3 regions of the Microbacterium terricola genome follow, and region 3 is predicted to be linked to each of the others. Evidence: predicted binding sites of a transcription regulator. Region 3 holds the regulator's gene; each other region holds the start of a gene.
The links. The regulator HrcA, encoded in region 3, represses chaperone genes, less so after heat shock. The targets are predictions, from matches to a motif close to TTNGCACTCGNNNNNNNCGAGTGCNAA.
Positions count from the first base shown of each region.

Region 1: a site for HrcA is predicted at 7,162-7,188, ahead of groES (co-chaperone GroES). Genes of this name have one in related genera too.
Region 2: a site for HrcA is predicted at 1,702-1,728, ahead of groL (chaperonin GroEL). Genes of this name have one in related genera too.

Region 1 covers NZ_AP027141.1:492,750-502,776, forward strand. Annotated here, with positions in the region: gene Microterr_RS02325 (sensor histidine kinase) at 1-974, shown strand, start outside; gene Microterr_RS02330 (hypothetical protein) at 1,031-1,828, shown strand; gene Microterr_RS02335 (alpha/beta fold hydrolase) at 1,970-2,914, opposite strand; gene tsaB (tRNA (adenosine(37)-N6)-threonylcarbamoyltransferase complex dimerization subunit type 1 TsaB) at 2,973-3,650, shown strand; gene rimI (ribosomal protein S18-alanine N-acetyltransferase) at 3,647-4,168, shown strand; gene tsaD (tRNA (adenosine(37)-N6)-threonylcarbamoyltransferase complex transferase subunit TsaD) at 4,165-5,292, shown strand; gene Microterr_RS02355 (hypothetical protein) at 5,289-5,774, shown strand; gene Microterr_RS02360 (THUMP-like domain-containing protein) at 5,901-7,103, opposite strand; gene groES (co-chaperone GroES) at 7,266-7,562, shown strand; gene rarD (EamA family transporter RarD) at 7,628-8,554, shown strand; gene Microterr_RS02375 (metal-sensitive transcriptional regulator) at 8,589-8,891, opposite strand; gene Microterr_RS02380 (heavy metal translocating P-type ATPase) at 8,888-10,027, opposite strand, start outside.
Region 2 covers NZ_AP027141.1:2,114,407-2,124,433, forward strand. Annotated here, with positions in the region: gene groL (chaperonin GroEL) at 47-1,666, opposite strand; gene Microterr_RS09940 (DUF3048 domain-containing protein) at 1,781-2,842, opposite strand; gene Microterr_RS09945 (cold-shock protein) at 2,872-3,072, opposite strand; gene Microterr_RS09950 (LytR C-terminal domain-containing protein) at 3,198-3,770, opposite strand; gene Microterr_RS09955 (DUF3263 domain-containing protein) at 3,780-4,022, opposite strand; gene Microterr_RS09960 (DUF2332 domain-containing protein) at 4,032-5,021, opposite strand; gene msrB (peptide-methionine (R)-S-oxide reductase MsrB) at 5,108-5,512, shown strand; gene Microterr_RS09970 (nitroreductase family protein) at 5,509-6,048, shown strand; gene Microterr_RS09975 (DMT family transporter) at 5,961-6,983, opposite strand; tRNA gene Microterr_RS09980 (tRNA-Thr) at 7,040-7,111, shown strand; gene Microterr_RS09985 (DsbA family protein) at 7,122-8,045, opposite strand; gene Microterr_RS09990 (ABC transporter ATP-binding protein) at 8,272-9,375, shown strand; gene Microterr_RS09995 (DUF4032 domain-containing protein) at 9,446-10,027, shown strand, end outside.
Region 3 covers NZ_AP027141.1:1,470,957-1,480,983, forward strand. Annotated here, with positions in the region: gene Microterr_RS06905 (16S rRNA (uracil(1498)-N(3))-methyltransferase) at 1-236, opposite strand, end outside; gene dnaJ (molecular chaperone DnaJ) at 250-1,359, opposite strand; gene hrcA (heat-inducible transcriptional repressor HrcA) at 1,422-2,462, opposite strand; gene hemW (radical SAM family heme chaperone HemW) at 2,541-3,758, opposite strand; gene Microterr_RS06925 (DUF1990 domain-containing protein) at 3,766-4,416, opposite strand; gene lepA (translation elongation factor 4) at 4,427-6,280, opposite strand; gene Microterr_RS06935 (ExeM/NucH family extracellular endonuclease) at 6,433-9,237, shown strand; gene Microterr_RS06940 (alpha/beta fold hydrolase) at 9,263-9,994, shown strand; gene Microterr_RS06945 (MFS transporter) at 9,983-10,027, opposite strand, start outside.

The sequences.
Region 1 (10,027 bases), 980 kb from region 3:
TGCTCGTCGTCGCCGAGCAGGTCGACGATGGGATGCTGCTGCTCGGGGCCTCGCTCGCCGGGGCCGAGGCGGCGGTGGCGACAGCGACGACGCTGCTCGCGGTGAGCGTTCCGCTCGGGGTCGTGCTGATCGGGCTCGTCGTGTGGGCGGTCGCGACGCGGGCGCTCGCGCCGGTGGAGCGGATCCGCCGACAGGTCGAGGAGATCGACGCGGAAGGCCTCGACCGCAGGGTGCCCGCCGATGGCTCGGGCGATGAGATCGACCGGCTCGCCGGCACGATGAACCGGATGCTCGACCGCGTCGAGCAGGGCTATCGGGCGCGCCAGCGCTTCGTCGGCGACGCCTCGCACGAGCTGCGCTCGCCGTTGGCGACCATGCGCCAGTACGCCGAGCTCACGCGCGCGCACCCCGAGGCGGCGCAGCCGGGCGAGCTGGCCGAGGTCGTCGTGGAGGAGGGTGCGCGGATGCAGCAGATCCTGGAGAGCCTGCTGCTGCTCGCCCGGCTCGACGAGAACGCCGTGCGGGGCTCCGGCTCGGTCGACCTCGATGATCTCGCCCTCGAGCACGCGGCACGGGCGCGCGCCTCGAGCGCTGTCCATGTCGACGCCCGCGCGATAGAGCCGGCTCGCGTCGACGGAGATCGGCGGCTCCTGGCCCGGGCCGTGACCAACCTCGTCGACAACGCGCTGCGGCACGCGCGCGAGCGGGTCGCGATCGGCGTGCGGGTCGTCGATGGACGCGCCCTGCTCTGGGTCGACGACGACGGCTCGGGCGTGCCGCACGCCGAGCGGGAGCGGGTGTTCGAGCGGTTCGTGCGTCTCGACGAGGCGCGGTCGCGGGATGCCGGCGGCGCCGGGCTCGGGCTGGCGCTCGTGCGCGAGATCGCGCTCGCCCACGGCGGGACCGTGCGGATCGACGACGCCCCGGCCGGCGGCGCGCGCTTCGTGATCGAGCTGCCCGCGGAGGAGGGCTGAACGACCGTTCAGGTCGGTTCAGTTCCGGTTCAGCGGTCGCAAGGGAAGGTGAAGTCATGAACAGCGACGAGAACCCCACGACCCCCCGCCCCGACGAGTCGGACGCCGTGACGCCCGCCGCGGATCAGGACGCCTTCCAGACGGCCCCGATGCCCGCGTCGCAGCCGACGGCGGACGCTCCCGCAGCCGCACCGGTCGCTACTGAGCCGGCGCGGCGCGGGGGCACCATGCGCCCGCTCCTCATCGGCGCGGCAGCCGGGATCGGCGTGCTGCTGATCGGCGGCATCGGCATCGGCGCTGTGTCCGCCCTGTCGAGCGGCCAGTTCCAGAACGTGCCCGCCACCGCCGTCACGAACGTCGAGACCCCGGCGCCGTCGCCGACCGCGGCGCCAGACGACGCGGACGCGGACGCGGACTCTGGCTCGGGCTCTGGCGCCGCGACCGACGCCGCTGCCACCGCCGAGCAGTTCACGGCCGCCATCGACCGCGCGGTCGCTGCCGCCGAGGGTACGGGCGCATCATCGGTCGAGGTCGAGTCGAACGGCTGGTCGGTCGATGTCGTGCTGTCCGACGGGTCGGAGATCGATGTGCGCGTCGGCTCCGACGGCACCGAGACCGTGCGCGCCGACCACCGCGACAGCGACGCCGACCCGGCCATCGATACGGCGCGCATCGGCGACATCGTGGTGGCCGCCGTCACGGCCGCCGGAGGCGGCACGGTCACCGCGATCGAGACCGAGGGCGACGGTTCGCACGCCTACGACGTGACCGTCCGCCTGGACGACGGTGCCGAAGCCGACGTCGCGCTGGCCGACGACCTCTCGGTGGTCGATGTCGACATCGACAACGACTGACCCGGAGCGATCGGAGGGGGAGGATGCCGCGGCATTCTCCCCCTTCCTCGCGCTTCAGATATTGCCGACCCCACCGCTTCGTGCCGACCCCACCGCTTGCAGACAGTCGACGGAGGGTGGGCTCGGCAGCACAGGGTGGGCTCAGCGGAGAACGGCGGGCGCGGGGGCGACCGGCGCGGCCGCGCGGGCGGCGAGCATCGCGGCGAGCACGGCGTCGGGGCGCTCCACCTGGGCGAAGTGGCCCGCGTCGGCGAGGCGGATCTCGCGGAAGTCGGCGATCGCGGCACGGAACGCGGCGGTGTCGCGCCGACCGGCGAACACGTCGCGGCGGCCGCGCACCGCGCGCACGGGGCACGTGATCGCGGACCAGATCCGCTCGTTGTATTCGGCGGCGAGGCGCGCCGCGCGCGCGAACGCCGCTAGACGCACCTCGTCGCCGAACGCCGCCACCACCGAGGGATGCGGGCGACCCGCGAACAGCGGAGCGGTCAGCACCCGCAGCGCGCCGACCCGACCCAGCAGCCGCACGAAGCCGGTGCCTGCGCGGCCGAGGGCGGACAGCATCCGCATGACGAGCAGCATCCCCGCGAACCCGGGGGTCGCGAGCCCGCCGCGCAGCGGGCGCCGGATCGCGTCCAGCACACCCGCGCCGCTGGCCGAGACCGCGGTGACGCCGAGGGTCTCGTCCGGGTGCCGGGCGGCGATGTCGAGGGCGACGAACCCGCCCAGCGAGTGCCCGACGAGCCGCCAGGCGTCGTAGCCGAGCGCGCGGACCGCCTCGGCGACCGCGTCGGAGAGCTGTGCGACGCTCTGTACGCGGTCGAGCGCGCCGCTCTCGCCCCAGCCGGGCAGGTCGATCGCGACGACGTCGGCGAGCGGTTCTCCCGCCAGATCGGATGCGGTCACCAGCGGTGTCCAGGTGGTCCACGTTCCGGCAGCCCCGTGCAGGAGCACCGTGGCAGGCCCGCCGCGCTCGCGCCCGACGCGCGCGACGACGGTGCCGGCCGTACTGGTGACGGCGACGCGTCGCAGCCCGAGGGCCGCGGCGTCCGTGCGCAGCCGCAGAGCAGAGCGGGAGGGCTTCACCCCGGTTCTTCGTCGCGGGGCCCGGATCGGATTCCGCGCGCCCGGGTAGCCTGAAGGGGTGATTCTCGGCATCGACACCTCTCTCGGCACGGCCGTCGCCGTCGTCGAGGCCGACGGGGTGGTGCGTGCCGATCTCGGCAGCGACAACCCGCTCGGACACGCCGAGGTGATCGGCGAGCTGCTGCAGCGGGCGGTGGCCGCCGCATCCGATCCGGCTGTCGACGGCGCTCCGCCGCCCGACGCCGGCGCGGAGATCGCGTACGTCGCCGCCGGCATGGGGCCGGGCCCGTTCACCGGGCTGCGTGTCGGCATCGCCGCGGCGCGGGCGTTCGCCCTCGGCCGGGGGATCCCGGTGCTGCCGGTGGTGAGCCACGACGCGGCGGCGCTCGAGCATCTGATCGAGTCGGTGGTCGCGGGGGAGCCGCTGCGCCGGTTCGCGATCGTGACCGACGCGCGTCGCCGCGAGTTCGCGTACACGGTGTACGACGACCTCGACGACGACGGGCTGCCGGTGCGGGCCGTCGAGCCCGCGCTGATCCCGCGCGACGAGCTCGATGCCCGGCTGGCCGAGCTCGGAGCCGAGCGCCGTGACGTCACCCGGATCTCCGCCGCGATGGTCGCGCTCGTCGCCGCGCGGGCGCTGACCGCCGGCCGCGAGCCCGGCCCCGCCGACGCCCTCTACCTGCGCTCGCCGGATGTCACCATGCCGGCCGGACCGAAGAAGGTGGGCGTGTGACGGTGCGCACGGCCACGCCGGACGATCTCGACGCCATCATGGCGCTCGAGCGCGCGTCGTTCCCGACCGATGCCTGGTCGGACGCGATGATGCGCGCCGAGCTCGCCTCGCCGCATGGGCGGTACGTCGTCGACGAGGAGGCGGGACGCATGCTCGGATACGGCGGAGTCCGCGCGGTCTCGGGAGCTGCCGACGCCGACATCCAGACGATCGCGATCGCCGAGCACGCGAGAGGCAGGGGTCGCGGGCGGACCCTGCTTCGCGAGCTGCTCGCGACCGCGCGCGACCGCGGAGCGCGCGACCTGTTCCTGGAGGTGCGGGCCGACAACCCGGTCGCGCAGGCGCTGTACGCCTCGGAGGGCTTCGCCGAGATCGGCCGGCGCCCCCGCTACTACCAGCCGGACGACATCGACGCGGTCATCATGCAGCTCGACCTGGTCGCGTGGGCGGCCGCGCGCACGTCGATGGGCTCCGTGGCCGGGAGCGGCGCCGCGGCGGATGCGGGGGCATGCACATGAGCGCGCACGAACCCCTGGTGCTGGGCATCGAGACCAGCTGCGACGAGACCGGCATCGGCATCGTCCGCGGCCGCACGCTGCTCAGCAACACCATCGCGAGCAGCATGGACGAGCACTCCCGCTACGGCGGAGTCGTCCCCGAGGTGGCCGCGCGCGCCCACCTCGAGGCGCTGCAGCCCAGCATCGAGGCGGCGCTCGCCGAGGCCGGATCCGCGCTCGACCTGGACGGCCCCCTCGCGCTGACCGACCTCGACGCGATCGCGGTCACCAGCGGCCCGGGCCTCGCCGGAGCGCTGATGGTCGGCGTCGGCGCCGCGAAGGCACTGGCCGTCTCGCTCGACAAGCCGCTCTACGCGGTCAACCACCTGGTCGGCCACATCGCCGCCGACATCCTCGACGCCGAGGCCGGTCCGCTCGAGTACCCGACGGTGGCGCTGCTGGTCAGCGGCGGGCACACCTCGCTCCTGCTCGTGCGCGACCTCACCACCGACGTCGAGCTGCTCGGCGAGACCATGGACGACGCCGCCGGCGAGGCGTTCGACAAGGTGGCGCGCATCCTCGGGCTGCCGTATCCGGGCGGGCCCGAGATCGACCGTGCGGCGGTCGGCGCCGACCCGACCGCCATCCGGTTCCCGCGGGGGCTGTCCCGGGCATCCGACATGGAGAAGCACCGCTACGACTTCTCGTTCTCGGGGCTGAAGACCGCCGTGGCGCGGTGGATAGAGCAGCAGCCCCTTCGACAGGCTCAGGAACCGGATGTCGAGTGGACCGTGCCCGTCGGGGAGGTCGCCGCATCCTTCCGAGAAGCGGTCGTCGACGTGCTGGTCACCAAGGCGCTCGACGCCTGCGCGCGCCACGACGTGCCCCGACTGCTGCTGGGCGGGGGTGTCATCGCCAATCGCCGCCTGCGCGAGGTGGCGATCGAGCGCGCCGCGGCGGCGGGGGTGACAGTGCGGATCCCGCCGCTGTCGCTGTGCACCGACAACGGCGCGATGATCGCCGCGCTGGCCTCGGAGCTGATCATGTCGGGCCGCCGACCCTCGACCCTCGCGTTCGGAGCGGATTCGACGCTGCCGGTCACGGAGATCCAGATCGCGGAGGCGGATGCGGGGGCCGCGGCATGAGCGCCGGCGCGGATGACGCGGGCGCGGCCGGCGGGCGAACAGAGGATGCCGGGGCGTCCGCGCCGCAGATCGAGGCGCCGTCGAGCGACGTCGAGCCCGTGACCGACACCACGCGGCTGCCGGGGGAGCACCGCGGCGGGTTCTCGCGGCTGCCGACCGGACCGGTCGACATCGCCCTGCCGGGGTTCGAGATCCCCGCCGACCTGGACATGGACTGGTACGCGCCCGAGCCCGCGCCGCTGCGGCGCGGCATGGCCGCGTGGGCGCTGGGCTTCTCGATCGCGGGGCTGGTCGTCTCGTTCTTCGTCGGCTGGGGGTTCCCGATCGGGCTCGCGGGCGCGGTGTCGGCGATCATCGCCCTGCGTCGCCCGCTGGAGCCGCGCGGCGTCGCGATCTGGGCCCTCGTGCTGGGGATCGTCTCGATCCTCTTCAGCATCGGCTGGCTGCTCTGGGCCGCCAGCCGCACCAACCTGTTCGGCTGAGCCCCCCGCATCCGCATCCGCATTCCCCGCGAGATCACGTGATCTCGGCGAGCGCACACGTTCTGGGCGTCAACAACGGGTGGTCTCGCCCAGATCACGTGATCTCGGCAGCAGAGCGGGAGCGAGCTACACGCGGTCGGCGAGCACTGCCAGGCGTGACGAGCCCACTCGTGTGAGGAACAGGGTCGCCGACTGCGAGCCGCGCAGATGCAGCTGCCGACGGAACGCGGCCGGGTCGATGTCGACGCCGCGCTTCTTGATCTCGAGGGTGCCGATGTCGGCGGCGCGCAAGGCCGCGCTGAGCGCCTTCGGCTTCGCGGGCAGGACCTCGCGCACCCGGAACGACTGCACGAACGGGCTCGTCAGCGCAGCATCCGAGGTGAGGTACGCGATGTGCTCGTCGAGCATGCCCGCATCCAGCGACCGTGCGACGTCGCCGATCAGGCGCGCCCGGATCACCGCGCCGTCCGGCTCGTGCAGGAACTCCCCGAGCGCCCGCACCGGCTCGTCCTCCGCATCGGCCGCCCCGGTCAGCTCCCACGTCTGCTCACCCCGGGTCACCAGCGCTGCGCGTCCCACGCCCGGTCGCGCGAGCGCGCCCGACCAGAGGACCAGCTCGATCGTCGAGCCGTCGGCGCTCACCCACTGCGCCTCGACCCCGTCAGGGATCAGCGCGCGGTCGAGCCCCGGCCCGAGCTTCACCCCGGCCGGGACGCGGCCGATCAGCTCGAACACCCAGTCCAGCGACGGCGACCAGTCCTCCGGCCGCGTGCGCGCCGTCTCGCTGTGTCCCGAGGTGCGACGGGCCGGGTCGAGCCACAGCGCCTCGACCGGGAGAGCGGATGCTGTCGCCTCCACCCACTCCTCGGCGGTCCCTCCGCTGACGGTCACCGCATCGCCGAACGGCGCGAGGTTGTAGGCGGCCAGGGCCGCGGTCACCGGGTCGGCGTCGACCGCGTGCACCCGCAGCCCGAGCGCGGCGAACCCGAGCGCGTCGCCGCCGATGCCGCAGCCGAGGTCGGCCACAGAGCCGATCCCCGCATCGCGGAACCGTCCGGCGTGTCGTGCCGCCACCGACAGGCGGGTGGACTGCTCCAGGCCGGCGCGGGTGAACAGCATCCGCTCGGCGAAGCCGCCGAACTTCGCCTTCGCCTTCTCGCGCAGCCGTGCCTGCCCCACGACGGCCGACACGAGGTCGGGGGAGTGACCGGCCGCACGCAGCCGCGAGACCGTCCGCGCCACCTCGTCGGTCGAGGCGATCGGGCCGACCTCGTCGAGCAGCCGCAGCCCGTCGGGGGTGAGGAGCGCGGTGAGCTCGGACATGTCCATCGGCCCAGCCTACGGTTCGGCCGGCCGCCCGACGTCGGTGACCGGCACCGTCACACGGTTGGCACTCGCGTTGCATGAGTGCCAGCAACTGCCTAGACTGGCGTTAGCACTCTCACGGTGTGAGTGCGAATGAGTCTTGAAGTTCTGAGAAAGAGGTAGACCGTGTCGGTTTCCATCAAGCCGCTCGAGGACCGCATCGTCATCAAGCAGGTCGAGGCCGAGCAGACCACGTCCAGCGGTCTGGTCATCCCCGACACCGCCAAGGAGAAGCCCCAGGAGGGCGAGGTCGTGGCCGTGGGTCCCGGTCGCATCGACGACAACGGCAACCGCGTGCCGCTCGACGTCGCTGTGGGCGACCGCGTGATCTACAGCAAGTACGGCGGCACCGAGGTCAAGTTCGGTGCAGACGAGTTCCTCGTGCTCTCGGCTCGCGACGTCCTGGCGGTCGTCGTCCGCTGACGAAAGCTCTGAAAGAGCCCGGATGCTGCGGCATCCGGGCTTTTTCGTGCGCCTAGGCTGGGGAGGTGAAGCAGACCGATCCGTCCCAGCAGCATGTCCTGGGCGGGGTCTACGCCTTCATCGCCTACTTCCTGTGGGGCTTCATGCCCCTCTACTTCCTGCTGCTGGCGCCGACCGGGCCGTGGGAGGTCGTCGCCTGGCGGGTGCTGCTCTCGCTGGTCTTCTGCGCCATCCTGCTGACCGTCACGCGGACGTGGGGAGCGCTCGTCGCGATCATGCGGCAGCCGCGGCTGATGCTGCTGACGGCGGTCGCCGGCATCCTGATCTACGTCAACTGGCAGGTGTTCCTGATCGGGACGCTCACCGGCCACGTCATCGAGACGAGCCTCGGCTACTTCATCAACCCGATCGTCACGGTGCTGCTCGGCGTCATCGTGCTGCGCGAGCGCATGCGCGTGACCCAGTGGGTCGCGATCGGCATCGCCGCGCTCGCCGTCGGGGTGATCGTCGTGGGGTACGGCGCCTTCCCGTGGATCGCCCTCTCGCTCGCGGCGTCGTTCGGCCTCTACGGACTGGTGAAGAAGCAGATCGGGCCGTCGGTCGACGCCGTCAGCGGGCTCACGCTCGAGACGCTGTGGCTCTCGCCGGTCGCGGCGGTGCAGCTCGCGCTCGTCGCCGCGACGACGGGCATCACGATGGGCAGCGCCGGCATCGGCCACGCGGTGCTGCTCTGCCTGGCGGGCGTGGTCACCGCCACGCCGCTGCTGTTCTTCGCGGCCGGCACGCGCCGGGCGCCGCTCAGTCTCGTGGGGCTGCTGCAGTTCCTCACGCCGGTGATGCAGTTCATCATCGGCGCGTGGCTGCTCGGCGAGCCGATGCCGCTCGAGCGCTGGATCGGCTTCGCGCTGGTCTGGGTCGCCCTGATCGTGCTGACGGTCGACTCGCTCGTCGCCGCGCGCCGCTCGCGGGCGGCTGTCGCCGAGGTGGTCTGACCCCGGCTCAGCACCCCGGCTCAGCGTCCGGGGCTCAGCGCACCAGCCGCGCGATCGCCTGGGTCGCCTCGCTGATCTTCGCCTCCGCCTCGTCGCCGCCGGCGCGAGCGGCATCCAGCACGCAGTGCCGCAGGTGGTCGTCGAGGAGACCCAGGGCGACGGCCTCGAGCGCGGAGGTCATCGCGCTGATCTGCGTGAGGATGTCGATGCAGTACTTCTCGTCCTCGACCATGCCGCGGATGCCCCTCGCCTGGCCCTCGATGCGCTTGAGCCGGTTGAGGTACTTGTCGCGATCGGTGATGTAGCCGTGGTGCGCGTGAGTGGTCGTGTCGGTCATGAGTGCTCCTCGGACAGGGGACGGAAGCGGCGCAGCCGCAGGCTGTTGCCCACGACGAACACCGACGAGAAGGCCATCGCCGCGCCGGCGATCATGGGATTGAGCAGGCCGAGAGCGGCGAGGGGGATCGCGGCGACGTTGTAGGCGAAGGCCCAGAACAGGTTGACCTTGATCGTGCCGAGCGTCGCGCGCGAGAGGCGGATCGCGTCGGCCGCGCCACGGAGGTCGCCGCGGACGAGAGTGATGTCGGATGCCTGGATGGCAGCATCCGCTCCCGTGCCCATCGCGATGCCCAGGTCGGCCTGCGCGAGGGCGGCGGCGTCATTGACACCGTCGCCGACCATCGCGACGATCCGGCCGTCGTCCTGCAGCTGCCGGATGACGGCGACCTTGTCCGCCGGCAGCACGCCCGCGACGACCCGGTCGATCCCGACCTCGGCCGCGACCTGCCGGGCCACCTCTTCGCGGTCGCCGGTCAGCAGAACCGGATCGAGGCCCAGCCCGCGCAGCCGGGCGATCGCCTCGCCGCTCGTGGGCTTGACCCCGTCGGCGACGGTGAGCACGCCGCGCACCTCTCCGTCGACGGCGACGAAGACGGCGGTGCGGCCGGAACGGGCGGCGTCGGCAGCGGTCGTGAGCAGAGCAGGGGACGGATGCTGCGACCACGCCGCGAGCAGGCGCTCCGTGCCGACGAGCACCGCGTGCCCCTCGACGGTGCCCACGACGCCCTGGCCGGGCGTGCTCTGGAACGACTCGACCGCGGGCAGCGGACCGGCCTTGCCCGCGGCGCGCGCGATGGCCTGGGCGATCGGGTGCTCGGAGGCATCCTCGACCGCACCGGCCAGACGCAGCAGTGCGGCGGTGTCACCGTCCGTGGCGGTCACGCCGGCGAGCTCCATGCGGCCGGTGGTGACGGTGCCGGTCTTGTCGAGCACGACGGTGTCGACCCGGCGGGTGGACTCGAGCACCTCCGGGCCGGTGATGAGGATGCCGAGCTGCGCGCCGCGGCCGGTGCCGACGAGGAGCGCGGTCGGGGTGGCGAGGCCCAGCGCGCACGGGCACGCGATGATGAGCACGGCCACTGCGGCGGTGAAGGCCATGGCGGGGTCGGCGCCGGTGAGGAGCCAGGCCACCAG
Region 2 (10,027 bases), 640 kb from region 3:
CCCCTCCGAAGAGGGGCCTTCCTGAACTGCTACGACGAGCGCTGGATCAGAAGTCCATGCCACCGGTCGGGTCGCCGGCCGGAGCCGCCGACTTCTCCGGCTTGTCGGCGACGACGGCCTCGGTCGTGAGGAACAGGCCGGCGATCGAGGCTGCGTTCTGCAGCGCCGAGCGGGTCACCTTGGCGGGGTCGATGATGCCCTGTGCGAACAGGTCACCGTACTCGCCGGTCGCGGCGTTGAGGCCGTGACCGTCGGGCAGCTCGGCCACCTTGTTCGCGACGACACCCGGCTCGAGACCGGCGTTCAGCGCGATCTGCTTGAGCGGGGCCTCGATCGCGACGCGCACGATGTTCGCGCCGGTCGCCTCGTCACCGGTCAGCTCGAGGCTGGCCAGCGCCTTGCGGCCGGACTGGATGAGGGCCACGCCACCACCGGGGACGATGCCCTCCTCGACGGCCGCCTTCGCGTTGCGAACGGCGTCCTCGATGCGGTGCTTGCGCTCCTTGAGCTCGACCTCGGTGGCCGCGCCCGCCTTGATGACGGCAACGCCGCCGGCGAGCTTGGCGAGGCGCTCCTGCAGCTTCTCGCGGTCGTAGTCGCTGTCGGTGTTCTCGATCTCGCGGCGGATCTGGGTCACGCGACCCTCGATCTGCGCGGCGTCGCCGGCACCCTCGATGATGGTCGTCTCATCCTTGGTGATGATGACCTTGCGCGCACGGCCGAGCAGGTCGAGGGTGGCGTTCTCGAGCTTGAGACCGACCTCCTCGGTGATGACCTGGCCGCCGGTGAGGATCGCGATGTCCTGCAGCTGCGCCTTGCGACGGTCGCCGAAGCCGGGAGCCTTGACGGCAGCCGACTTGAAGATGCCGCGGATCTTGTTCAGCACCAGGGTGGCCAGGGCTTCGCCCTCGACGTCCTCGGCGATGATGAGGAGCTCCTTGCCGTCCTGGATCACCTTGTCGACGATCGGCAGCAGGTCCTTGATGTTCGAGATCTTCTGGTTCGCGATCAGGATGTAGGGGTCTTCGAAGACCGCTTCCTGACGCTCCGGGTCGGTCACGAAGTAGGGGTTCAGGTAGCCCTTGTCGAAGCGCATGCCCTCGGTGAGCTCGAGCTCGGTGCCGAAGGTGTTGGACTCCTCGACGGTGACCACACCCTCCTTGCCGACCTTGTCGATCGCCTCGGCGATCAGGTCGCCGATCGAGGTGTCTGCGGCGGAGATCGACGCGGTCGCGGCGATCTGCTCCTTCGACTCGACCTCCTTGGCCGAGGCCAGCAGCTCGTCGGTGATGGCGGTGACGGCCTTCTCGATGCCCTTCTTGAGCGAGATGGGGTCGGCGCCGGCGGCGACGTTGCGCAGGCCCTCGCGCACGAGCGCCTGAGCGAGCACGGTGGCGGTGGTGGTGCCGTCGCCCGCGACGTCATCCGTCTTCTTGGCGACCTCCTTGACGAGCTCCGCGCCGATCTTCTCGTACGGGTCGTCGAGCTCGATCTCCTTCGCGATCGAGACGCCGTCGTTCGTGATCGTGGGGGCGCCCCACTTCTTCTCGAGCACGACGTTGCGGCCGCGCGGGCCGAGGGTCACCTTGACGGCGTCGGCGAGGATGTTGAGGCCCCGCTCGAGGCCACGGCGGGCTTCCTCATCGAAAGCGATGATCTTTGCCATGTGTGTGTCGTCCCTCCCGGACGTTGGATCAGTCATTAGCACTCAACAAGAGTGAGTGCTAATTCATTCTGGCACTCGCCCCAGTCGAGTGCAAGCCGCCGCGAGGGCGGTGGGTCAGCGGACGACCTTCACGGAGCCGCTCGTCGGAACCAGCTCGATCCAGGTGTTGCCCGGAGCGAGGTAGATGTCCACGCCGTGCTCGTTGGTGAGCGTGATCGGCGCGGTCTTGCTCTTCTTCGACCACGTGGCGCTGACGACCTTGCCGCCGGTGGAGACCCAGGCCTTCCCCGAGTCGACCATGACGGTGCGCGGCACGATTCCGTACGACCAGTCGATGTCGACCTGCATCACCACGACGTTCGTGGCCCGCAGCTGCTTGCCCGCCGAGTCCATGTCCTTGTTGCCGTCCTGCGTGCGCAGGTACGTCGCCGAGTGCGCGTTCCAGCGCCAGCCGCGGGCGGACACGGGCGAGAACGCCACGTCCATGCCCTTCGCCGGCGTCCCGTACACGGTCGCCGATGCCGTCTCGGCGATCTTCGCGTGCGCGAACTGCTGCTGCGGCGGGTCGATGTCCTTGTACGCGGCGCGCAGCTCCCGCGCGTTGACGACGACGTTGTGCGGCGCGTACTTCGCGTTCGAGCGGAACATGTACTCGTCGTCCGCGCCGCCGTGGACCGCGTTGTGGACCGGGGTGTCGTGCATCATCGCGACGAACTGGGGCTTGCCGCCCGAATAGGCCACGATCCCGCCGAGCGGGCTGATGATGTCCGGATCCATGGGACGGATGCTGCGCACCGGCCCGATCTCCTTCGGCACATCCGAGAACCACACCGCCACGTACCGCGTCAGCCCGCCTTCGACGAGCTCCTCGTAGAGCATGTCGGTGTGGTCGAGCCCCCACTGCGGGCGAGCGTCCCAGTGGTTGTCGATCTTCGCGGCCAGGGACGGCCCGGTGATCTTCCCCAGCGCCACCTCCTCGCCCGTGAGCGGCGAGCTGCCGGTCGTCGGCTTCGGCGTCGGTGTGGGGGTCGGCGTCGGAGTGGGCGTCTCGGTCGCCGTCGGCGACGGTGTCGCCGACGTCACGGCCGCCTCCGGCGCACCGGTGCAGCCGGCCAGCAGCACGGCGGTCAGAGCGAGTGCGACGAGTGCGCTGCGGCGCAGGGGTCGGGAGGTCACCCGCGGAGCATATCGAGAGCCGCGCCGTGTCAGGCGACGACGCGCACGGCTTCGGCCTGCGGGCCCTTCTGCCCGGCTCCGACCGTGAACTCGACGGTCTGCCCCTCTTCGAGGACGCGGAAGCCGGTCATGTCGATGTTCGAGTAGTGGACGAAGACGTCCTGGCCCTCTGCGGTGATGAAGCCGAAGCCCTTCTCAGCGTTGAACCATTTGACGGTGCCCTGGGTCATGCGAATCTCCTGTTGCTGGTGCGACAACGTCATCGTATGCAGGGAGAATCCGCGCTTCGCGCCAGATGCGGAACTGTTGACATGGCCGCATCCAAGTGTTTACCGGCGCGAAACACGCCCCGGAATCAGGGTTCTTCGACGCGGTCCATGCCGAGCACGACCGTCAGCTGCTTGGGCTGCTCGTCGCCCTCGCCGGCGGCCGTCTGGAGATACTGGTCGCTCTGGGCGACGAGGGCGCCGCCGAGCACATCCGCGAGTCCTGCGGCGGCCGCGGCGTCCTCCTCGAACGCGTAGTAGACGGTGGTCGTCTCGAAGTCGTCCTGGCTGGCCTCACTGGCCAGCACGTCCTCCGCGGCCCAGCCGGCCGCTTCGATCTCGGTCTTCACCTCGGTGGCGAGACCGTCCTGCGACGTGGCGTTGAGCACCAGCACCGTGTAGGTCGGGTCGAGCACCGGCGTGATCTCCGGCGCGGGGGTCGAGGCGACGGTCGCCTCGGGGGCCGGGAACAGGTCGATCCGCCCGGTGGCCAGGAGGGTGCCGAGGATGCCGGCGGCCACCAGCACGACGGTGGCCACGACAGCCCAGATCATCACGACCCAGCCGTTCATGCGGGGGTTCTCGGCACGATGGGCGCCGATCCGGCCGGCGTCCGCCGGGAGGTCGTCGAAGCGATCCCTGGGGTACGTCGATTTCGCCACCCCACGATGCTACCGGGCGGCACGCTCCAGCCGTGTCCGCGCGCGGGCGTCCCGGATGCGGCGCAGCCGCTTGACGAGCATGGGATCGTGCTCGAGCGCATCGGCCGTCTCGATGAGGCGGCCCAGCAGCTGGTAGTACCGGGCGGGCGAGAGGCTCAGCTGCGCGCGGATGGCCTCTTCCTTCGCACCCGCGTGCCTGGTCCACTCGGTCTCGAACGCCAGGATGGCGCGATCGCGGTCGGAGAGGGGCACCCCTCCACGCTAGCCATCCACGGGCTCAGCGCCCGCGCGCCACTCCACGAAACCGCCGAGCGGGTCGACCACGGCGAGCGCTCGCCGGTTGCGGCCGAGCACGAACCCCGTCAGGTCCGCGGCCGGCGCCGGCTCCCACTGGGTGTGGAGGCCGACCGGATCGATCGTGACCCACTCCGCGTCGACCTCGCGCAGGTGCGCGAACAGCCGTTCGCGGGCGGCCCACGGGACGTGCGGCAGCAGGCCGGGCGTGGTGATCACGAGACGGGCTTCCCGCGGCGCGAGAGCGATCGCGGCATCGAGCACGGCGGGATCCGTCGCGTCCCCGCCGATCAGCAGCGGCGGGTCGGCGGCGACGATGTCGAGCGCGGCAGCGATGCGCTCGGCACGGCCGTCCTCCCCCGGCCAGACGAGGGTGGTCAGGAACCGGCGGTCGTCCGGGTCGGCGGCATCCAGGGGGTGCAGATCGACGCCAGCCCGCCAGACGACCTCGGGCAGCCGGAGCTCCGGCAACGCGCCCCGGGCCTCGGCCTCGAGGACGACCGTCGAGGCGCCGTCCGCGGGGTCGAGGTCGGGGCCGCCGCGGTAGCGGTACGAGTAGCGGTCCGGGTACAGGCACAGGCCGGCGCTCGCGCCCAGCTCGAGCAGGGCGATCGGGCCGCGGATGGCGCTGAGCGCGGGCAGCAGCGCGGCGCATCGGCCGGGCTCGTTGGTCTGCAGCGCACGGCGCCCGCACTCTCGAACGACGGCGTCCGCGTTCGCCCGCAGCCACGCGGCCCAAGCCGGGTACCCGGATTCGGGGGCTCCCAGCATCCGTGTCACGGCGAAGACGAGCGGCGGCTGCCGGCGCGCGGCGTCGATGCGCGCGATGATGCCCGCGATCTCCACGTCCGCGGCCACTCCCGCCGCCCACTCGCCGTACAGCGCAGAGCGGCCGGGGGCCTCCGTCTGCGCGAACCGGCGGTAGCGGTCGGCGACGGCGGAGAGGTCGTGGTCCATTCCCCCATTCTCGCGGCGAACGCCCAGCGACCACGGAACAGGCGGCAGGCGGCTGCGGTTGAATAGGAGCGAACCAGGAGGAACCCATGACCTACGCCGTGGACAAGAGCGATGACCAGTGGCGCGCCGAGCTGAGCCCCGACCAGTACGCGGTGCTGCGCGAGGCGGGCACCGAGCGGCCGTGGACCGGCGAGCTGCTCGACGAGAGCCGCGCCGGCCTGTACACCTGCGCCGCGTGCGGTGCTGAGCTGTTCCAGAGCGGCACCAAGTTCGACTCGCACTGCGGGTGGCCGAGCTTCTACGAGTCGGTGCGGCCGGACGCCGTCCAGCTGATCGAGGACCGCAGCCACGGGATGCTGCGCACCGAGGTCCGCTGCGCGAACTGCGGCTCGCACCTCGGCCACGTCTTCCCCGATGGGTTCGGCACCCCGACCGGCGACCGCTACTGCATGAACTCGCTGTCGCTGTCGTTCGCCCCGGAGGAGCAGTGACCGGCGCCCTCGAGGCGGTGCGGGCGCGGCGCTCCTGGTCGAAGGTGACGGATGCCGCACCCACTCACGCGGAGCTGCTCCGGCTCGTCTCCGCTGCCGGCCGGGTCGCCGACCACTCGTCGCTGCGACCGTGGCGGCTCATCGAGCTGCGCGGCAGTGACCGGGAGGTGCTCGGGCGTGCCATCCACAAGGCGGACGGCGAGAAGGGCCACTCGACCAAGCCGCTGCGCGCGCCGCTGCTGATCGCCGTGGTCGCCAGCTACCGCAAGAGCGGCAAGGTGCCCCGCTGGGAGCAGGAGGCGGTCGCCTCCGGCGTCGCGCACATGCTGAGCCTGCTGCTGGACGAGGCGGGCTGGGGCGTCATCTGGCGCACGGGGCACTACACGCGCAGCAAGGCGGTCGCGAAGGCGCACGGCCTCGGCAAGGACGAGGAGCTGCTCGGCTGGCTCTACGTCGGCGGCAAGCCGGAGCGCTCGGGCGGCGGACGCCGCAAGGCGCTGGACGCCCGCCCGCTCCTCTCGCGCATGCCCGCCTGACCACGGCGCCGCCGCGCGGTCGCGACGACCACCGAGGCCATCGCGATCGCCACCATGATGAGCTCCTGCGCGAGACCAGGGCTCGCCGGCGCCGGCCACGTCAGGTCGAGGATGAGCGACATGGACAGCTGTCCGACGACGGAGGCCAGGCCCATCAGCAGCACGCCCGTGTGCGCCACGAGTCCCGCCGACAGCATGATGTAGACGACTCCCGTTGCGCCGCCCAGGTACAGCCAGGGGTCGGTCGGGAAGGCCGCGGGCGGGCCGTCGATCGCGATGTGGACGGCCGCGGCGATCGCCAGCAGCAGCGTGCCGCCGATGAAGTTGACGAGCGTCGCCGTCAACGGGGTGCCGACGCGCTGCCGGAGCCGTCCGTTCGTGGCCTGCTGCCACGCGATGCCCGCGCCGGCGAGCACGGGGAGCACCAGCATCCATGCCGGCACATCATGGACCCCGGAGCCGGTGAGCGAGACGCCGACGGCGACGAGCGCGAGCGCGGCACCGCCGACGCGGCCGAGCGTGACCGCGACGATGCCGGCGGGGCCGTACCCGATCCGGTCGATCACCAGACCGCACACGGCCTGGCCGGCCACCACCCCGACCGTGAACAGCGACACCCCGATGATCCCGACGGCGAGCCCCTGGGTCGCGACGGTGAGGGCGCCCGCCGCTCCGCCGCACAGCATCCAGAACGGGATCCGGCGCCCGCGCACTTCGGTGACGAGCGTCGCGAACCCTCGCCGCCCCGACGGCAGCAGCGCCGACAGGGCGAGGAGGATCACCAGGCCCGAGCCGAACGAGACGACGGCCGCGGCGAACCCGTCGTCGAGGCGCACGCCGAGCTGGCCGTTGATGCGGGCCTGCAGGGCGGTGAGCACGCCGATGAGGACGGCTCCGCCGAGCGCGAGCCAGACGGGAAGACGGCGTCGGGTCATCATCCCATCATGCAGGGCCGACTAGACTCGATGCCGCCGTGCCCCGAGCGCGGCATGCCGCCTTGGCGCAGTGGTAGCGCAGCGCTCTTGTAAAGCGAAGGTCGTCGGTTCGAATCCGACAGGCGGCACAGGACCCGGTCAGTCGGAGGGCGTCGGCGTCGGGCTCGGCGTCTGGTAGTACGCGTCGCTCGCGCTGGTCATGACGAACTGCGAGAACTCCTGCGCGTCGTCGAGGGCGCCGATGTAGGGAATGCCGTTGACAAGCACGGTCGGCGTGCCGGTGAGCACGAGCCCGTCGGTGTCCGGCAGGTCCTCGAGGGCGCGCTCCGTCGCCTCCTTGGCCCAGCTGAGGTACTTCTCGTCCTCGATGCATGCGCGCACCGGCTTGGGGTTGCTCACGCCCGACGCCTGCGCCATGTCGGCCAGCTCGGTGTCGCTGTACCCGCCGCTGTCAACCGCGGGCTGCTGCGTCAGCAGCGTGTGGTTGTAGGCGGCGAACCGCTCGGGCGCGTAGCCGGCCACGCAGGCCGCCGCGCTCGCGGCGCGCAGCGAGTACTTCGTGCCGTTGGACTTGGCGGTGAGCATCGCGACCGGGTAGTAGGTGAGCGAGACGGTGTCGGTGCCGACCCACTGGGCCAGCTGCTGCACGTTGGCCTGCTGGAACATGCCAGAGCCCTCGGACAGGTAGTCCACGTACACGCGGATGTCGACGACGGCCTGGTCGCTCGCCGCGGGGGTGGACGACTTCCCCGTGTCCTCGCTCGCCTTCGGCGTGGCCGAGACGTCCATCGCACCCGAACCCGCCGGGATGCCGTCGAACGAGGTCACCACGAAGCCGTCGTCGGCCGCGTTCGCCGGGACGAGGTTGGGCTTGACCGCGGAGGACACCACCGAGGTGATGATCACCGTGGTCGCGACGATGGCGGCGACCACGACGGCGCCGATCGTGCCGCGACGCAGCATCCGCATGCGCGACTGCTGGGTCTGCACCTGCAGCGCCTTCTCACGCACCGCCTCTCGGCGGTCGCTCGAGGACGACTGGGAACTCTCGTCGCTGGACATGGAACCTCTCGGGGAATCGGGCACGGGAACCCGGGGCGCAACGGACACGCGGCCGAAACGATGCTAACGAGACAGGCTGGGAAAAGCCCAGACACAGCATGCACGGCCCCTGCACAGGGGCGCATGCCATACTGGCATCACGTCCCATCAGGGGCGCGCGGGAAAGCCCCCGCACATTCCTCACAACGGATCGTCCGGCACGTACCTGCCGGTGAAGGAGAAGAAAATGGCGTCCGTCACGTTCGACAACGCAACCCGCCTGTACCCCGGGGGCACTCGCCCCGCCGTGGACAAGCTCAACCTCGAGGTCGCCGATGGCGAATTCCTCGTCCTGGTCGGTCCGTCCGGCTGTGGAAAGTCCACCTCGCTGCGCATGCTGGCCGGCCTCGAAGAGGTCAACTCGGGCCGCATCCTGATCGGCGATCGCGACGTCACCGACGTCCCGCCCAAGGACCGCGACATCGCGATGGTGTTCCAGAACTACGCGCTCTACCCGCACATGACCGTCGCGGAGAACATGGGCTTCGCCCTGAAGATCGCGGGCGTCGGCAAGGAGGAGCGTGCACAGCGCGTCCTCGAGGCCGCGAAGCTCCTCGACCTCGAGGAGTACCTCACCCGCAAGCCGAAGGCCCTCTCGGGTGGCCAGCGTCAGCGCGTCGCCATGGGCCGCGCGATCGTCCGCCAGCCGCAGGTGTTCCTCATGGACGAGCCGCTGTCGAACCTCGACGCCAAGCTGCGCGTGCAGACCCGCACCCAGATCGCGTCGCTGCAGCGTCGCCTGGGTGTCACCACGGTCTACGTCACGCACGACCAGACCGAGGCGCTCACGATGGGCGACCGCATCGCGGTGCTCAAGGACGGCCTCCTCCAGCAGGTGGGCACGCCGCGCGACCTGTACGAGAAGCCGAACAACGTGTTCGTGGCCGGCTTCATCGGCTCGCCCGCGATGAACCTGTTCCCGGCTGACCTGGCCGAGGGCGGCGTGCGCTTCGGCTCGTCGGTCGTCGGCGTCGAGGCGGACACGCTCGCCCGGGCGCACGGCTCCCAGGTCACCATCGGCGTGCGTCCCGAGGACATCGTCGTCAACCCGTCGGACGGCCAGGGCCTCCCGGTGGATGTCGACCTCGTCGAGGAGCTCGGCGCGGACGGCTACCTCTACGGCCACACCGAGATCAACGGCAAGCGCACCGACATCGTCGCGCGCGTCGACGGCCGCCGTCACCCGAACGCGGGCGACAAGGTCGTCCTGGCCGCCGTCCCCGGACACGTGCACGTGTTCGACGTCGAGTCGGGCGAGCGCCTGACCGACAAGGCGATCGCCTCGGCCTGACCGGATCAACCACCGCGGCGCGGGCGCGTCACCGACCGCCCGCGCCGCGGTGTTTCGTCGAGAGGCGCGCATGGCCCCCCAGTCGCTGAGCATCACCGCCCGCACCGTCGATCCGGGCCTGCTCGCCCTGCCGTGGTCGACGCCCCTGGCGGACTGGCCGTCCAGCACGATCGTCTACCTTCCCAAGGGTCTCTCCCGCCACCTCGTCCGGTTCGCGAACCTCTCCGGCGGCGTCGTCGCCGTCAAGGAGACGACCGAGGAGATGGCCCGCCGCGAGTACGACATGCTCGGCCATCTCACGCGCCTGAACTCGCCCTGCGTCGAGCGCGCGGCCGTCATCGCCGGTCGGACGGATGCTGCGGGCAAGCCGCTGCCGGCAGCTCTCGTCACGACGCACCTGCGCTTCTCGCTTCCCTATCGCGCCCTCTTCACCCAGGTGCTGCGGCCGGACACGGCGGGCCGGCTGGTGGATGCGCTCGCGGTGCTGCTCGTCCGCCTGCACAACGTGGGGTTCTTCTGGGGCGACGTGTCACTGTCGAACACGCTCTTCCGCCGCGACGCGGGCGCATTCGCCGCATACCTCGTCGACGCCGAGACCGGCGAGCTGCACGAGAGCGGCCTGACCCCGGGTCAGCGGGCGCACGACCTCGAC
Region 3 (10,027 bases):
CGGGGGCGCAGCGGCTCGTCGAGCGCGCGCGCGACGACCTCGACCACCACTTCGCGGGGCGTGACCGACACGCACTCCCCCGTCAGCCGGACGCCGCGGCCGTCGCCGAGCGTCACCGTCTCGCCCACCCGTACACGGCGCACCGCGGCGGCGTGGTGCGCCTCGGCGCCGGTCAGTGCGATGCGCTCTCCCGGCTGGGCGGTCGCGGCATCGTCCACGACGAAGTGCAGCGCCATGTCCTGCCGCCGCTCAGGCGTTCCGGAAGCGGTCGCGGAGCTTCGCGAACAGGCCCTGATGGAACTCGGCCAGCTGCGGCGCGGGGGCCTTGGTGCGCTTGGCGAAGTCCTCGATGAGCGCGCGCTCCTTCGCGTCCAGGCGCGTCGGGGTCACCACGTGCACGCCGACGCGCAGGTCGCCGCGCTGGGTGCCGCGCAGCGGCGTGATGCCGCGGCCCTTGATGGTGAGCACATCGCCCGCCTGGACGCCGGCGCGCACCTCGAGGTCGACCGGTCCGTCCAGCGACTCGATGGTGGTCTCGGTGCCGAGGATCGCGTCGGACATCGACACCTCGAGCGTGGCCAGCAGGTCGTCGCCCTCGCGGCTGAACACCGGATCGGGAGTGACGGTGACCTCGATGTACAGATCGCCGTTGGGTCCGCCGGCCGGGCCGACCTCGCCGGAGCCCGGCAGCTGGAGCCGCAGGCCGGTCTCGACGCCGCCGGGGATGTCGAGCGACACGGTGCGGCGCGCCCGGACGCGACCCTGGCCCTGGCAGGTCGCGCACGGGTAAGGGATGGTGGTGCCGTAGCCCTGGCACGACCCGCACGGCTGGCTGGTCACCACGTTGCCGAGGAGGCTGCGCACCTGGCGCTGCACGTGACCGGTGCCGTGGCAGATGTCGCAGGTGACGGGCGAGGTGCCCGGCTGCGTGCACGAGCCGTCGCACGTCTCGCAGAGCACGGCCGTGTCGACCTCCAGGTCGCGGTGCACCCCGAAGACGACGTCCTTCAGGTCGAGCGTGACCCGCACGAGGGCGTCCTGTCCCCGCTCGCGGCGCGACCGGGGCCGCCCGTTCCGCTGCCCGCCGGCTCCGCCGAAGAAGGTCTCGAAGATGTCGCCGAAGCCGCCGAATCCGCCGGCGCCGCCGAACGGCGAGTCGCCGCCCCTGTCGTAGTTCGCGCGCTGCTCCGGGTCGCTCAGCACGTCGTACGCGTGCGTGACGAGCTTGAAGCGCTCTGACGCGTCCTCCCCAGGGTTCACGTCCGGGTGCAGCTCGCGGGCGAGCCGGCGGTACGCCTTCTTGATCTCATCGGGGGTCGCCTCACGCGAGACCCCGAGAACTTCGTAGTGGTCAGCCACTTTCGCCTTCCTGCCAGCGCTGTGCGCTGGGTCGTCCGATCACGGATGCGGTGACACCGCGCTCAGCGCGCGGCGTCGTCGTCTTCGAGCATCCGGGTGAGATAGCGCGCGACGGCTCTGACCGCCGCGAGATTGGTGGGATAGTCCATCCGGGTCGGGCCCATGACGCCCACGCGGGCCCGCGACCCGGTCGCGTCGTAGTCGCTCGCCACGAAGGAGGCCTCCGAGAGTCCGAACGCCTCGTTCTCGCGGCCGATGCTCGCAGCGAGACCCTGCTCGTCCGCGGTCATCTCGCTCATCAGCCGCAGGACGGTGACCTGCTCCTCGATGGCCTCGAGCAGCGGGTAGATGCTGCCGCGGAAGTCGGCCTCGCGCCTGGCCAGGTTGGCGGCGCCGGCCATCACGAGGCGATCCTGGCGGAAATCCTCGAGCTCCTCTGCGACGACCGCGGCGATCGCCGCGATCGCGGTGTCCTCCTCGGTCGGCTGCGTCGCGACCACGGCGAGGTGCTCCAGCACCAGCTGGGCGCCCTCGCGCACCGACTTGCCGACAATCAGTCCGGCGATGCCCGCGCGCACGCGGGCGAGGGCGTCGTCGTCGAACTCCACGCGCACGAAGGCGATGCGCTGCGAAACCCGCCCCGTGTCGGTGACCAGGACCACCAGCATCCGTCCGCCGCCCAGCTGCACCAGCTCGACGTGCGAGACGTGCGCGCGCGCGAACGACGGGTACTGCACGATCGCCACCTGGCCGGTGAGCTGGGTGAGCGCCCGCACGGTGCGCACCAGCACGTCGTCGAGGTCGCCCGGACGCTCGAGGAACGACGAGATCGCGGCCCGCTGAGCGGGGCTGAGCGGACGCAGCTGCGCCAGGTGGTCGACGAACACGCGGTAGCCCTTGTCGGTGGGCACGCGACCAGACGACGTGTGGGGTGCGGCGATGAGCTCTTCGTCCTCGAGGGCGGCCATGTCGTTGCGGATCGTCGCGGCCGAGACGCCGAAGGCGTGGCGGTCGACGATCGACTTGCTGCCCACCGGCTCGCGGGTGTCGACGTAGTCCTGCACGATCGCTCGCAGCACCTGCAGACCGCGTTCGGTGACCATGACGCCTCCTCCCGCTGCTGGCACTCCCGTTACCTGAGTGCCAATTCTACTGGATGCCGCCGGATGGGTGGGGGAACCTCACTCGGTGAGTGCCCTGACGACGGCGTCCGCGAGCAGACGTCCCCGCAGGGTGAGCACGACGCGCCCGGCGAAGGCGGCGGCCGCGTCGATCAGTCCGTCGGCGATCAGGCCGGCCACCGCGCTGCGGCGATCGGGCGCGACGGCGGCGATCTCCAGGCCGTCGCGGATGCGCGAGCGCAGCAGCACATCCTCGAGCCGGCGCGACGCCGCATCCGGTCGTTCCCGTGCCGCAGCGGGCGACTGGCCCGCGGCGAGCCGCTGCGCGTAGGCGGCGGGGTGCTTGACGTTCCAGAACCGGAGGCCCTGGATGTGGCTGTGCGCCCCAGGACCGAACCCCCACCAGTCGGCGCCCTGCCAGTAGGCCAGGTTGTGTCGGGAGCGGTGCGTGTCGTCCCTGGCCCAGTTGGACACCTCGTACCAGTCGAAGCCGGCGGCGCCCAGCAGCTCGTCCGCGAGCTCGTACATGTCGGCCTGGAGGTCGTCGTCGGGTGCGGGCACCTCGCCCCGGCTGATCTGACGGGCGAGCTTCGTGCCCTCCTCGATGATGAGCGCATAGGCGGAGATGTGATCGGGGACGAGCGACACCGCCGTCTCGAGGCTGCGGCGCCAGTCCTCCAGCGACTCCCCCGGCGCGCCGTAGATGAGGTCGACGCTCACGTCGAGACCCGCGGACCGCGCGGCCGACACCGCGGTGGCGACGTTGTCCGGGTCGTGGGTGCGGTCGAGCGCGGCGAGCACGTGCGGCACGGCCGACTGCATCCCGATCGACATGCGGGTCACCCCGGCCGCGGCGAGTTCGGCCACGACCGCGTCGGTCACGGTGTCGGGGTTCGCCTCGACGGTGATCTCCGCGTCGTCCGCGAGCCCGAATGTGCCGCGCACGCCCGCCAGCATCCTGCCCAGGTCCCCCGCGGGCAGGAGCGTCGGGGTGCCGCCGCCGAAGAAGACCGTGCCCGCGGGCCGGAGTGGGCCGGCGTCGGCCAGGACCGCGGCGGCCAGCTCCACCTCCTGCAGGAGCGTGTCGGCGTACGCGTCCTGGCGGGCGCCCCGGAGCTCGGTCGCGGTGTAGGTGTTGAAGTCGCAGTAGCCGCACCGGACGCGGCAGAACGGCACGTGGAGGTAGACCGAGAACGGGGCATCGGCCGGCACCGCGATGTCGTCGGGCAGCGCGCCGTCCGCGGGGGCCGGCTCGCCGTCTGGTAGCGCCGCGCCCATCAGGGCCTCACGCGGGCGTCGCGTACAGCGGCGAGATCGCGCGCAGATAGCGCTGGAACAGCTCGCGGCGGCGACGGCGGATCAGCGATTTCACGAGCCGGTACGTCCATGCGGCCGGGGCGTCGAAGGCGCGGACGGTGAACCAGACCTCGTCGTTGTCGCGCCATTCGAGCATGAACGACTCCTCGCCGGACACCACGGAACCGCCCACCGTGCCGAGTGCGAAGCCGATCCGCCTGCCCTCCTCGACCGCGAAGATCACGCGCAGCTCGCCGTCGGCCCGCATCCCGGCGACCCGCCCGGACACGCGGACCGTGGTGCCTGCGGCGACGTACGGCGTGCCGTCCGAGTCGAACCGCTGGTCGGCCTCGTTGCGGCTCGGAGCGACCGGGTTTCCCTCGGCGTCGAAGCTGACGCCGGAGTACATCGGGCCGGCCGCGGGCCGGATCTCGCCGAGCGTGAGGCCGGCTCCCCGCAGTGCCGCCCACGAGAGCAGGGCCTCGCCGGCCGAGTGGAACCGCGACTCGCCGCTGCCGATCCGCCAGGACTCCTGCGCGGGGATGCTGCGCTCCGGCGGATACTGCATGAGGTCGGGCGCCTGGGTTGCTCCGACGGCGGCGTAGTCGACCGTGTCGTCTGTGAAGGTGCCGCGACGCATGGCTGCCAGCCTACTTCTTGTCCTTGGTCTCGACATCGCCGGAGAGCGCGGCGATGAACGCCTCCTGGGGGACCTCGACGCGGCCGACCATCTTCATCCGCTTCTTGCCCTCCTTCTGCTTCTCCAGGAGCTTCCGCTTGCGCGAGATGTCGCCGCCGTAGCACTTGGCGAGCACGTCCTTGCGCATCGCGCGGATCGACTCGCGCGCGATGATGCGGGCGCCGATCGCCGCCTGGATCGGCACCTCGAACTGCTGCCGCGGGATCAGCTTCTTCAGCCGCTCGGTCATCAGGACGCCGTACGCGTAGGCCTTCTCGCGGTGCACGATGGCGCTGAACGCATCCACCGGCTCGCCCTGGAGGAGGATGTCGACCTTGACCAGGTCGGCCTCCTGGTCGCCGCTCGGCTCGTAGTCGAGCGAGGCGTACCCGGCGGTCTTCGACTTGAGGTGGTCGAAGAAGTCGAAGACGATCTCGCCGAGCGGCATGCTGTACCGGATCTCGACGCGGTCCTCGCCCAGGTACTCCATGCCGAGGAGCGTGCCGCGGCGCGACTGGCACAGCTCCATGATCGTGCCCACGTAGTCCTTCGGGGCGAGGATCGCCGCCTTGACCATCGGCTCGGTCACGCTGGCGATCTTGGTGCCGGAGGGGAACTCGCTCGGGTTCGTGACCGTGAAGGACTTCTTGTCGTCGGTGACCACTTCGTACGTGACCGACGGGGCGGTCGAGATGAGGTCGAGGCCGAACTCGCGCTCGAGGCGCTCGGTGACGATCTCGAGGTGGAGCAGTCCGAGGAACCCGCAGCGGAACCCGAAGCCGAGCGCCACCGAGGTCTCCGGCTCGTAGTTGAGCGACGCGTCGGAGAGCTTGAGCTTGTCGAGCGCCTCGCGCAGGACGGGGTAGTCGCTGCCGTCGATCGGGTACAGACCGGAGAAGACCATCGGCTTCGGGTCGGTGTATCCGGGGAGCGCGCGATCGGACGGCTTGGCGGCGTTGGTCACCGTGTCGCCGACCTTCGACTGGCGCACGTCCTTCACGCCGGTGATCAGGTAGCCGACCTCGCCGACGCCGAGTCCCTTGGTCGGGTTCGGCTCCGGCGACGAGACGCCGATCTCGAGCAGCTCGTGGGTCGCCCTGGTCGACATCATCTGGATGCGCTCGCGCGGCTTCAGCGCCCCGTCGATCATGCGCACGTAGGTGATGACGCCGCGGTACGCGTCGTAGACCGAGTCGAAGATCATCGCGCGCGACGGCGCGTCGGGGTCGCCCTTCGGCGCAGGGATCTGGCTGACGACGTGATCGAGGAGCTCCTCCACGCCCATGCCGGTCTTGCCGCTGACGCGCAGCACGTCCTCCGGCTTCCCGCCGATGAGTCCGGCCAGTTCCTTGGCGTACTTCTCGGGGTCGGCCGCGGGGAGGTCGATCTTGTTGAGCACCGGGATGATCTGCAGATCGTTCTCCAGCGCGAGGTACAGGTTGGCGAGGGTCTGCGCCTCGATGCCCTGTGCGGCGTCCACGAGCAGGATCGCGCCCTCGCAGGCGGCGAGGGAGCGGCTCACCTCGTAGGTGAAGTCGACGTGACCGGGGGTGTCGATCATGTTCAGGGCGAACGTGCCCTCGGGTGTCGACCACGGCATCCGCACGGCCTGCGACTTGATCGTGATGCCGCGCTCGCGCTCGATGTCCATGCGGTCCAGGTACTGGGCCCGCATATCGCGGTCGGAGACCACGCCGGTGATCTGCAGCATCCGATCGGCCAGCGTGGACTTGCCGTGGTCGATGTGGGCGATGATGCAGAAGTTGCGGATCAGCTCAGGAGGGGTGGCGGACGGCTCGAGAGGCTTCAGGGCGCGCGGTGACATGTCCCGACGATTCTACGGGGGGATGGATGCGGTTTCCCCCAGACCCTTGCCAGCGGCCGGACGGATAGGCAGGGTGGATGCGGGGAGCACAACTGGGGAACGGATCATCAGTCCGCCGCACCGTCGGCGCCGAAGTGAAGGAGCCCCCGCTCGTGAGCCATCATTCCCCCTCCCCCCGCGCCCTCGCAGCCACCGTTGCGGTCGCCGCGCTCGTCCTCGCCGGATCGGCCGCAGGACAGGCCGCGACCGCTGCCCCCAGCGTCACGGCCCCCGTCGTGATCGACGAGGTCTACGGCGGTGGCGGGAACTCCGGTGCGCCGGTCGACCGCGACTTCGTCGAGCTCTACAACCCGGGCGCGCAGGTCGTGGACCTGTCCGGGTGGGCGATCCAGTACGCATCCGCGGCGGGGACGAGCTGGCAGGTCACGACGCTGCCGGCGGGGACGGGGATCGAGCCGGGCGGACACCTCCTCGTGGGGCAGGGCGTCGCGGGGGCCTCGGGATCGCCGATCGAGCCGGACGTCAGCGGGACCACGCTCATGGGCGCCGCCGCGGGCAAGGTCGCGCTGACGGCGACGGCGACGGCACTCGCCGGATGCGGAGCGGACTGCAGCGCGGTCGCCGCGGTGGTGGACTTCGTCGGATACGGCACGACGGCGAACGACTACGCCGGCGCCGGCCCCGCGCTCGGCGCGTCGAACGCGCTGTCGGTGGCGCGGAGCGCGGCGCACGCCAACACCGCGGACAACGCCGCCGACTTCACGGCCGGCGCACCGACGCCCCAGGCGGGCGGCGGGACCGACCCCGAGCCGGATCCCGACCCTGTCGAGGCAACGATCGCCGAGATCCAGGGCACGGGGGCAGCGTCTCCGCTCGCCGGGAACCGCGTGGTCACCAGGGGCGTCGTCACCGCGAGCTACCCCACCGGCGGCCTCAACGGCTATGTGGTCCAGACGCCCGGCACCGGCGGCGGCGATCCGTCCGCCCGGACCGCCTCCGATGCGCTGTTCGTGTTCTCGCGGAGCACGGTGGGCGCGGTGGAGATCGGCGACCACGTCGAGGTCGTCGGCGAGGTGAGCGAGTACTTCGGACTCACGGAGCTCACCGTCGCCGCGGCCGACGATCTGACGGTCCTCACGGAGCCGGCGGCGCCCGTCGTGCCGACGGCGGTCTCGTGGCCGGCGACCCAGGACGCGCGCGAGGTCTTCGAGTCGATGCTCATCCAGCCGGCGGGCGCGTACACCGTGACGAACACCTTCTCGACCAACCGCTTCGGCGAGGTCGGCCTCGCCTTCGGCGACGAGCCGCTCCACCAGCCGACCGACCGTGCACTCCCCGGCTCGGCCGACGCTGCGGCGATCGCGGCCGACAACGCCGCGAGGGCCGTCGCCCTCGACGACGGGTCGTCGACCGACTTCCTGACCGCCGCCGCGTCCAGCCAGACGCCCGCCTACGTCTCGCAGATCGAGCCGGTCGTCGTGGGCGCGTCGGTCGCCTTCGACGCGCCGCTCATCCTCGACTGGCGCAACAGCGCATGGAAGTTCACCCCGACCAGCCAGGTGGTGGGCGACGGTTCGGGCGACGACCCGGTGACCTTCTCCCCCGTGCGCACCGCCGCGCCGGAGGACGTCGGCGGCGACGTGTCCGTGGCTTCGTTCAACGTGCTGAACTACTTCACGACGCTGGGTGCGGCCAACCCCGCCTGCGAGCCGTTCGTCGACCGCACGGGCGACGGGGTGACCGTCGACGAGGGCTGCGATCAGCGCGGGGCCTGGGACCCGGAGGATCTCGCGCGACAGCAGGAGAAGATCGTGTCGGCGATCAACGCCCTCGACGCCTCGGTGATCGGGCTGATGGAGATCGAGAACTCGGCCAGGCTCGGCGAGGAGCCGGATGAGGCCACCGCCACTCTGGTCGCCGCACTCAACGCGGCCGCCGGCGAGGACACGTGGGCCTACGTGCCCTCCTCGCCGGAGCTGCCTGCCGCGTCCGAACAGGACGTGATCACGAGCGCGATCATCTATCAGCCGGACGAGGTGACCCGCTCCGGACCCTCGCGGGCGCTGGGCACCCAGTCCGGCGCCGACCAGGCGTTCGGCAACGCGCGCGAGCCGCTCGCCCAGGTGTTCCGGCCCGCCGACGGCGGGGAGCGGTTCCTGTTCGTGGTGAACCACTTCAAGTCGAAGGGATCCGCGGGGCCGTGGCCCGGCGACCGCGATGCCGGCGACGGGCAGAGCCTGTCGAACGAGTCGCGCGTGCGCCAGGCGACCGCGCTGCGCGACTGGGTCGCCGGCATCCGGGGAGACGTCGACTCGGTGGTGCTGGCCGGCGACTTCAACTCGTACGGCCAGGAGGACCCGCTGCGCCTGCTGTACGACGCCGGATACGTCGACGCGGAGCAGTCGCTCGGCATCGACAGCTCGTCGTACTCGTTCTCCGGGCTCTCGGGCTCGCTCGACCACATCCTGCTCAGCGGCCCCGCCCGCGAGCGGGCGACCGGGGGCGATGTGTGGAACATCAACTCCGGTGAGGTCGTCGCGCTCGAGTACAGCCGGTACAACTACCACGGCACCCTGTTCCACGCGGCAGATCCGTACCGCTCGAGCGATCACGATCCGGTGCTGGTCGGCCTGGAGGCGGGGACGGACGAGCGCACGGCGACGAGGACGACGCTCGTCGCGGTCCCCCCGCTGCACATCAACCGACTGCTCCCGGCAACCCTCGTGGCCGTGGTGAGCACGGACGATCGCACCCGCCCGGCCGGCGAGGTGCAGTTCTTCGAGGGCGACGAGCTGATCGGATCGACGGCGGTGACCCGCGCGGGCATCGCGAAGCTCCGGCTGCCGAGCGTGATCGCGCGTGGCACCCATTCGTACACCGCGGTCTTCGTTCCGGCCGACCCGGAGGCGCAGCGCGGGTCGACATCGAAGGCGGTGAAGGTGATCGCCGTGCGCTGAGCCGAACCTGCAATAGCCTGGGGTCATGGTCGTCCAGGTCGTGCTCGTGCACGGCATCAGGACGTCCGCGACCATGTGGCGTGCGCAGGTCGCGCACCTGCAGGAGCGCGGCAACCCGGTGACGGCGGTCGACCTGCCAGGGCACGGCACCCGCATGGACGAGACCTTCACCCTCGACGGTGCGTTCGCGACGATCGACGAGGCCGTCCAGGACGCCGCAACGCGGGGTCCGGTGCTGCTGGTCAGCCACTCGATGGGCGGCCTGGTCTCGATCGAGTACGTCGGCCGGGAGGACCGGCCGCCCGTCGCCGGTTTCATCGCCGCCTCCTGCACGGCGGTGCCCCGCGGGCTGGGTCTCGCGACCTACCGCTTCCTGGCCCGCCGATTCGACTCGCTCCCCGACCGCGGCCTGTGGCTGAGCGAACGGGTGCTGTCGCGCACGCTCCCGGCCGAGACCAGGGAGGACTTCGGCGCAGGCGGGTACGCGTACGACGCCCAGGATGTCGCCCTGCGCAGCCTGTCGGTGCTCGACCTGATGAGCGCGCTGGCGCGGATCGACGTGCCGCTGTGGTTCGTCAACGGCCAGTACGACCAGCTGCGCGTCAACGAGAAGCTGTTCCTGGCCGTGGCGAAGCACGCCGAGCTGGTGGTCGTCCCCCGCACCACGCACCTGGTGACCGCGATGCGACCGCACGTCTTCAACGCGCTGCTGGATGTGGCAGTGGCGACCCTGGAGCGGGAGCGCTCAGACGACTGACGGCGCCTCCGTACGGGTGCGGATCGCGAGCGT